Regions from separate parts of the Paenibacillus sp. FSL R5-0519 genome, predicted to be linked through region 1. Evidence: riboswitches for the same ligand, from Rfam matches in the RefSeq annotation. Region 1 holds a riboswitch; the other holds the start of a gene.

Region 1 (4,638 bases):
TATGACGTGTATTTTGGCAACCAGTCGCCGTGAGCTTCAATCAGCTCATCACACATCGCTACGATGTCATCGATAGACAGCTCGGCAGCCGTGTGTGGATCAAGCATGGCGGCGTGGTAGATATGTTCTTTTTTGCCCGTGATTGCTGCTTCAATGGTCAGCAGTTGCGTGTTGATATTTGTCCGGTTCAATGCCGCGAGTTGTGGAGGCAGATCCCCAATGTAGGTAGGACTGATTCCTGATCCATCGACCAGACAAGGTACTTCGACACATGCCTCACGCGGCAGGTTCGTAATCAGTCCGTTGTTCATGACGTTACCGCCAATCTTGTACGGGTTATTCGTCTCCATGGCTTCAATAATATGCGATGCGTATTCACGGCTGCGGGTATGTTCAATATTTTCGCTGGCAAACAGCTTGGTACGCATTTCTTTCCAGCCTTCAATCTGGTTCACACAGCGGCGTGGATACTCATCCAATGGAATGTTGAAGCGTTCAATCAGCTCCGGGTAATTCCGCTTGATGAAGTAAGGGTGGTACTCGGCATTATGCTCGGACGATTCCGTTACATAATAGCCAAATCGCTGCATTAATTCATAACGAACCATGTCATCATGCTGTTCTTTCTGCTTTTCCTTCGCCAGACGTTTAATCTCGGGGTACAGATCCTGCCCGTCTTTGGTAACTTCGAGCAGCCACGCCATGTGGTTGATCCCTGCAATTTTAGCGACAACACCTGTCTGATCGATCCCCAGTGCATCAAACAGATGTGGTACACATACCTGCACACTATGACACAAACCTACGGTTTTGATCCCGCCATGCACATTCATGACGTTGGTAAGTACGGCCATTGGGTTGGTGTAGTTCAGGAACCATGCATCCGGACATACTTCCTGCATATCCCGGGCAAAATCCAGCATAACCGGAATAGTCCGCAAGTTACGGAAAATTCCGCCGATACCGAGTGTATCTGCAATCGTTTGACGCAGTCCGTATTTCTTCGGAATCTCGAAGTCCGTAATGGTACATGGATCATATCCACCGACCTGGATGGCGTTGATGACATATTTGGCCCCGCGCAGCGCTTCTTTGCGGTCCTGATATACGTTTACGACGCAACGACTTCCGAGTGAACGTGCCAGACTGGTCAGCAAACGCTCGGAATCGCTCAGACGTTCAGCATCGATATCGAACAATGCCAGCTCAAAATCCTGCAGTGCTTCGGTCATCATGACATCACCCAATACATTTTTGACAAAGACGGTGCTTCCCGCACCGAGAAACGTAATTTTGTTCATCTTAAGTTAAGCCTCCCTGAAAAATGTTGTACCCCAACTATAGGCCGATTCGGCACATATAACTATGGCTCAACCCCTCTCAAACATGGCATAATCCCATTTTTGTTTCCGTTTTCAACTAATATTTATGTCCTTTAGCTGTTATAATTTAATTAGATATACAGATGGTGAGCCTCGGAAGGAAACAAGGAGGGAGGGCATAAAATGAGAAAAATAGAGATGAATGTGGTAGCCACGGACTGGACACAGATGGAACTGGTCTTGTTGTTCTTCGGGTGGGAGGCGTGTGAACCCGCCCATTATTGGGGACCGGGTGTACGTGATTCCTATATTGTGCATTACATCCATGAAGGACGGGGCATCGTGTACATGGGGGATCAGGAATACAAGCTTAGCGAGGGACAGGGTTTTATCATTTTCCCGGATACGCTTATTCATTATGAGGCAGATCCCAAGGAGCCCTGGACGTATTCGTGGTTCGGCTTCAAAGGTGTACAAGCCAAAGCATTCATGCAACGTGCCCAGCTGAGCCCGGAGCGCCCGATATATGATGTCCATGATACGATTACGATGGAACAGTTGTATACGGAGATGGTCCAAGCTTCCACGCGACCGGAAGGTGATGTGTTGAACCAAAGTTTCTTGTACCGCTTGATGGCAGAATTAATCTCTTCTTCACCTGTGAAGGAAGACGTCGGGCAGCTCCTTTCAAACAAAGAAACATACATCCGGCAGGCGGTGCAATTTATGGAGAACAGGTACAGTCAGCGAACTTCCATTCTGGATATTGCCCAAGCTGTGGGGTTGGATCGCACGTATCTATCAGGATTGTTCAAAGAGCGATATGGCATGTCGCTGCAGTCATTTTTTCTGGAGTACCGTATGAATCGTGCTGCCGAACTTCTTCAGAATCCAGGGCTGTCGGTCAGTGAAGTGGCCCATTCTGTCGGTTATACGGACCCATTATTGTTTTCCAAGATGTTTAAGCGTGTGACGGGCGTATCTCCGAAGAGGTCGAGAATCCGCGATTAGACGCACCTAGTGTTTCAAATTTGAAAAGAAAAGCTTTGATCATTAAACGTCGTCCCGCTATACTGATACAGAAGTGATATGAATTGAAGTAAGTTCAATTGAATATGTGGAACTTGGTGCTTCGCCCTTCAGGGTGAAAGCTTAATAGGGAAGTCCGGTGTAATACCGGCGCGGTCCCGCCACTGTAACAGAGGAGTCAGGTAGCGATAATCCACTGGTTTAAGCCGGGAAGGAGCTGCAAGTGACGATGATTCTGGAGCCAGGAGACCTGCCAGGTTTAACAAACACAGTAGTACCCTACGGGAGATAGGAAGGTGTTTAGAGAGCATGATTTTTTCTGAAAATCTGTTTATTTAAGGCGTCCTCATCCAGTACACGGAGAGGGACGCCTTTTTTGCTATGGACGGAGAACATCAGAGCACATACATAAAGTTTTGGGGAAGGACGTTAGAGCAATTGAGCAGATATATCGTTAAACGATTATTACAACTGGTAGTCGTATTGTTCGGCATTACGTTCCTGACGTTCCTGCTAACCTACCTGTCTCCTGGAGATCCAGCCAGACTTATGCTTATGTCTACAGGGGTAACGCCATCCGATGAGCTGGTCAGGCAGGTGAGGTCTGAGCTTGGATTGGATGAGCCTTTTTTCTACCGCTACGGGACATGGTTGGGACAGGTGGTAACTGGAGACTTCGGTACATCATATAAATACAATCGTCCAGTACTGGACGTGCTGATGGCACGGCTCCCGGCAACGCTTTGGCTAACAGGAAGCGCCATGGTTCTGGTTATTCTGGTTTCCTTTCCACTGGGGATGCTGTCGGCTGTCTATCGTAACCAATGGCTTGATCACGTCATTCGTCTGTTCTCTTTTGCCGGATTATCGATGCCCAGCTTCTGGTTGGGTATGCTGCTCATGTTGGTCTTCGGTGTACAGCTGAAGCTGCTGCCGGTAATGGGTAATTCCGGATGGTACAGCCTGATTCTGCCTGCATGTACTCTCGCGATTCCACTTGTTGCCCAGTACAGCAGACAGATTCGTGCGATCCTGCTTGAGGAGACAAGCCAGAACTATGTGATCGGAGCCAGATCCAGGGGTGTGAAGGAGTCGATCATTATTTTGCGTCATATTCTCCCGAATGCCCTGCTGCCGATCGTTACCCTTATGGGTATGACAACAGGTGCTTTGTTAGGTGGTGCAGCGATTGTGGAAAGTTTATTTGTGTGGCCGGGCGTTGGACAGATGGCTGTAGATGCGATTTTCACAAGGGATTATCCGCTGATTCAGGGGTATGTCATCTGGATGGCAATCATATATGTCACCCTGAATCTGCTGGTTGATATATGGACTCATCTTCGTGATCCCCGAATCCGACTGGATGTGGATATATAGATGAGAGCCTTCAGACTGGTATTACTGCAGAATCGCTGGTTCACCTTCCTGCTGTCTCTGACCGCCTTCTGGATTATTCTTGCCATGGTTGCACCGCTGCTTGCACCACAAGACCCACTTGCAACGAACTTTACCAAAGTGTTGCAGCCATCCAGCGCCGAGTATCCTCTTGGAACCGATCAACTGGGCCGATGTGTATTATCTCGTCTTCTGTACGGTGCACGTACCTCGCTGCTGCTCACCTTTATGATGATTGGCATCGTGTTTGTGTTAGGTGTAACGATTGGAGTCATCGCCGGTTTCGCTCGGGGGGTGACGGATATGGTGCTCATGCGCCTGTCTGATACATTAATGGCATTTCCGGGGCTTATTTTTGCGATCGCTGTGGTGGGGATGCTTGGGCCGGGATTGTTCAATACGGTTCTGGCACTGTCGGTTGTCTGGTGGGCGAAGTATGCAAGAATGGCCAGAAGCCTGGTGATTTCCCTTCAGCAAAAGGAGTATGTCGCTGCCGCTGCTTTCAGCGGAGCACGTAAAATACAGATCATGGGCAGGACGATCCTGCCCAATATGATGTCTCCAATCATCGTCATGGCGATGATGGATGTGGGTGGTATGATGCTGTCCATCTCGGGCTTGTCCTTTCTCGGGCTTGGCGCGCAGCCTCCGAACCCCGAGTGGGGGGCCATGTTAAATGAAGGCAGAAGATATCTGCAGACTGCACCATGGCTGTTGATATATCCGGGTCTGGCGATATTCAGCACCGTAATTATTTTTAATTTACTGGGAGACAGCCTGCGAGATGTGCTTGATCCCAAGAAAAATACAGCTTAACTGGAGGAACCGGAATGAAGAGGAATTTTCAAAAATCAATGTTGCTCACCCTCATATCCATGTTGGTTGTGTTCTT
Region 2 (4,638 bases), 460 kb from region 1:
AGGTCATCCGGATAAAACTGCGCCAAACCAGTCATTCCATCCATTCACTGCATTACTCGTAAAAATCAATCCATCTATGTCAGCTGAAATCCAGCGAATATTGCAAAATATTAGATAGGTCCTGACAAGCTGCACCCTCATGTCTCCACGAAAGAAGTCGTGCAGGCAGGGACTTAATTAATGCTTACTCAAGACTTATTTAGAAATTTAGTAAGGAATTAAGTATGGAATTAGTCACCACATATCGGGTTTACTTCCACAGTGACCGGTGCATCGACATGGCGGAAGCCCTGAATTACACCAACTCGTTTGAAGAACTTGTGGAATCGCTCATTCGGATGGCCCTTTTCCTTGTAATCTGCCACAATACGTTCCACAATGCCACCAATCTGATCACCCGGAATTCCCTCCGCTACGGGCTGGGCAGGGTGAGCATTGCGGCCAAATTTCTTGCCGCCGAGGAATAAGTCATATGCACCTTTGCGATACACGATGCCGATATCCTCCAGTACTGCCCCGTAACATGCCATACCGCAGCCATTCAGCGCCACACTCGTTTCTTTGGGTGCACCCAGTCCGCCAATCACAGCCTGCAAATGGTTAGCCATCGGGACAGCATCGTCCTTCTCCATATTGCAGAAGTCACAGGCCTTCACCTTGATGACATCACCAATCGGTACAACGATAAAATTCGCTGCACGCAGCTCTTCAACCAGCGAGTCCGGTTCAAATGTCGGCACTCTCAGAATAATCTGGTGCTCCGGCGTGTACTCCAGTTCGCCGTCTTCACTTGCACACTGCGCCAGCAGCGCCATCTGGGCTGCGGTGAATTTTTTGTTGCCCACGCCGGGCGACACGCCGACTTCGAACAGCGGCGCCTTACGCCCAGGCTCGGGCGCGGTGCGTACCGCCGTTGCGGTCGCAGCCTGCGTTGCACTTGCTTCTCGGCTCGGCGCTGCTGCATCCAGCCAGCGGCTCGCCGATTCGCCCGCGAGTGCGCCGCCTGCCGCGAGCCGTGTCAGCGCCTCGGCGGCCAGCGCAGCTGCGCTGGCGCGTGGCGCTGACACGGCTCGGCCCGGAGCGGCCTCTGCCGCAACGGGCGCAGGTCGCTCGCCGGCAAGCACGGCGGTGCCAGCGCTGCTCGCCGGGCTTGCCGCAGGCATAGTGGCAGCTGCCCCTGCGCCAGCGGGCGGCTGCCCTTGCGGAGCCGTGCCCGCTCCGGCGCTTGCGCCGCGCAGGGCTGGCTCCGCCTGTGGCTGCGCGGCCGATGCAGCGCTGGCCGCGCTCTCGCCCGCTGCCTCGCCGGAGGCGGCAGCGCGGGCTTCCCTTGCGCCGAGCGACCATGGCTCGGCTTCCGTGCGTAGCCGCTCATGAGGTCTGAGCGACTGTTCCGCGGTGTTCAGCGTATATTTCCGCTGATACCCGCGGGGGGTGACCATGAGTCCTTCGTACATCATGGTCGAGGAGTTGCCGATAATCACGGTCGTCAGCATGCCGATATCATGATTCAGCATATCCTCCAGTGTGGTCATGACAACGTCCTGACGCTCACGGTATGCACTTTTTACCAGACCTACGGGGGTCTGTGGGTCACGATAACGCAGGATCATTTCCTGTGTCTCCACGATCTGGCGTGTGCGCCGTCCACTGCGTGGATTGTACAGGGCAATGACAAAATCAGCGGACGCTGCCGCTTCGACCCGGCGAATAATGGTCTCCCACGGCGTAAGGTGATCACTAAGGCTGATCGTACATGCATCATGCATGACAGGGGCACCCAGCAGTGATGCACAGGACTGAATGGCCGATACGCCCGGAATAACCTCGACGGCAACACCCGTATCCGGCTTCCAACCTTGCTCCATCAGCACCTCGTACACCAGTCCAGCCATACCATACACACCTGCGTCACCGCTGGAAATTACGGCAACAATTTTGCCCATCTCCGCCTGTCGAACCGCTTCTTGTGCACGGCTTACTTCCTCCGTCATGCCTGTACGCACAATCGCTTGTCCGTTCAACAGAGGGCGAATAAGATCCACATACGTGTTGTATCCGATAATTACCTCACTCTCTTGAAGTGCTTCGAGTGCCCGCTTGGTGATATGTTCCATTGCTCCCGGGCCGAACCCGATAATCAGCAGCTTGCCTTGATCTTGCATGATTTCTCCTCCTTCATCACACTTGTCGTACTGATCTAAACAGTGAAAAAGGACGGCTATGCCGACCTTCTACCCCGCTGTACTGCATGTTCAACTCGTCAGCTCTGTTTACTCAGACTATCGAACAAGGCTCTTACATCACCCGTTATGATCCAACTAATCTATTCCTCTACCTGCAATTTCCCGACACAGGGTAGGTATTGCAAGGATGTGCATTTATCTAAAAAAACAAAAAAATCCCATCCTTGTAACGGATGGGATACGCATGTACGTACACTCAAGAACACAGCCCCAGACTCCCGAAGGGTAGTCCTGTGACTATGTGGCCTGGAGGGGCCAGCCGGGCGAACCGATTGTTCGCCCAATTCCTGATTCTTCGTACACCACTCCTTTCCGCGAAGGGTTTGGTGACACATGCAAGGTAGGTCTCCTGGCTTTGGATCATCAGCTTCCTTTTCTGTCTTCCCCGGTTTTCCGAGTGACTTGGATCAAAAAGGGCTTCACCATTACAGTGGCGGGACCGCTCGGGACTTTCACCCGATTCCCTGTTACCTCTTGCTGCACGCAAGAGCACCTTGCTTGTTTTCATTCAATATTGTTTTCATAATAACACCGTGCAGGAAATAATGTCCATGCTTATGATACTTATCCATTCTTCTATTTTGAGACAAAACAGAAAAAAGTCCTGATCCAAAAATCGGATCAGAACCCGGAATAACCTATGCATATCCCATTCGTTATAACCATCCAACAACCCTTGCATTGAGTTCGTTTCTGTTAACGACTCAACCTTTATTGCTGACCGCCAACCTTGTCCGCACGCCCTGCGGCAAAGTAACGTCCAAGTTCAACGATGAGTGCACCCATCTTCTCTTCCTCCGGAATGACCAGCGCCTCAATGCCTTCTTCACGCATGGAGTTTGCTGTAACTTTACCTACGGATGCAGGAATTACGCCTTGTCTGAAAGCGGCAAGCAGCGGCTCAAGCTTGTCCTGGGAGGCCGCATATTGCGTCAGGAATCGGACCTGCGGTCCACTTGTGAACGCAACAGCATCTACCTCAAACTTTAGAATCTCATTCAACAGCTGTTCAAGCTCTGCCTCTTCCGGCGGAACATGGCGGTAAGGAAGCACTTGTCTGACGATTGCACCTTGTTCTTCCAACCATGCAACGAGTTTGGGAGCTGTCTCCCCATGAAGCTGTAATATGACCTTTTTCCCTGCGAGATCATGCGGGGCGAATTCTCGAATGAGCCCGTCCGTACTACCGTCATCATCCCGTACCAGGGGCGTTAATCTGCGCTTCTTGAGCGCATTCACCGTCTTGTATCCCCTCGCTGCAATGGAGGATTCCGATAATACATCCAAAAATTGTCCCGCGATTTCCATATCCTCAGCCATTTCAAACAATGCATCCAATCCCATACCCGTCGTTAACACCGCCCAGTCTGGCGGGTCTGAGATCCAGGATACCAGCCCGTCCCTGATATTTCGATCATCCAGAAATACCGTTCCCTGTGCCGGTCGCACAAGCGGAATACCGCCCATTTTTTCAACCAGTATGGACATTTCTTTCGATTTTCGCGGTCCTGTCAATGCTACACGTACACCTGCCAAATGTTGAGCCATTCATGTTCCCCCCGTTAGTCCAGCCGAATGTTCATCAGTCTGACTACAGTATACAGGGTACTTCTGCGGAGGGAAACTGCGCTTACCCTCTTTTTGCCCATTTCATCTATAACGATTTTTGATGGAATATATCAGGAAGGCTGGAGTTCTCCACCATGAGAATCCTGCCTTTTTCTCTCTCCATTCTTCTCCGAATCAGAGGAGCCTTGCCCCTGCTCATGCTTCTCTTTCTTGGACTGGTTTCCCGATCTCTGTTGGGTAGATTCTTTTTTATCCTTTTTGCGAGGACGAAGGAAAAGAAACAGCACAATGGGAAAAAGCACTTCAAAAACAATGGCAATCCATGTCCATTCACGAGTAAATCGGTTAAGCTGAATTGCATTCTTGAAGAACCAAAAGGCACATACGAACCCTACCAGCGCCACAGGGCCAGTCATGACCTTTCCCGATACATTCGGAATCATTCGCTTCAGTCCCCAACAGACAAAGTACAGATCAAATGCAATTTTGGTAATCATGGTAGGCAGGGTCGCCGCTGCCAGCGCCAGGTCAAACCGATCAAGGAAATCACTTATTTGCAACTGCCTTGCCAGCTCATAAGAAGGGTATACCAGCCTGGACGCAATAGGTACACCTATCGACGTAATGGTTTCCACTAGAATCAGCATCATCAGCAATCCCGAGATGATAATGCCCCATAGCACAGGTTTGAAGCGAAAGTCACTGCCCTTGACGACAAAAGGTAATGCGATCATCTCTCCGTAAAATGAAAATATGTACCAGCTTCCCTTGCCTACTCCTGCGACATCCACGTGAAAATAAGGCATCAGATTGTCCATATTGATCT

What was found. A riboswitch is a leader RNA that binds a small molecule or an ion and turns the genes downstream of it on or off. The one in region 1 is predicted to bind cobalamin.
Region 2: it holds a riboswitch for cobalamin, as region 1 does, so the genes downstream of both, cobJ (precorrin-3B C(17)-methyltransferase) here and nikB (nickel ABC transporter permease) in region 1, are expected to answer to the same signal.

What each region holds. Positions count from the first base shown of each region.
Region 1 covers NZ_CP150234.1:6,305,428-6,310,065, reverse strand. Annotated here, with positions in the region: gene MKY73_RS28410 (alpha-glucosidase/alpha-galactosidase) at 1-1,301, opposite strand, end outside; gene MKY73_RS28405 (AraC family ligand binding domain-containing protein) at 1,506-2,333, shown strand; cobalamin riboswitch at 2,431-2,624, shown strand; gene nikB (nickel ABC transporter permease) at 2,790-3,728, shown strand; gene nikC (nickel transporter permease) at 3,729-4,562, shown strand; gene MKY73_RS28390 (ABC transporter substrate-binding protein) at 4,577-4,638, shown strand, end outside.
Region 2 covers NZ_CP150234.1:180,426-185,063, reverse strand. Annotated here, with positions in the region: gene cobJ (precorrin-3B C(17)-methyltransferase) at 231-2,162, opposite strand; cobalamin riboswitch at 2,565-2,755, opposite strand; gene MKY73_RS00820 (uroporphyrinogen-III synthase) at 2,955-3,791, opposite strand; gene MKY73_RS00815 (endospore germination permease) at 3,923-4,638, opposite strand, start outside.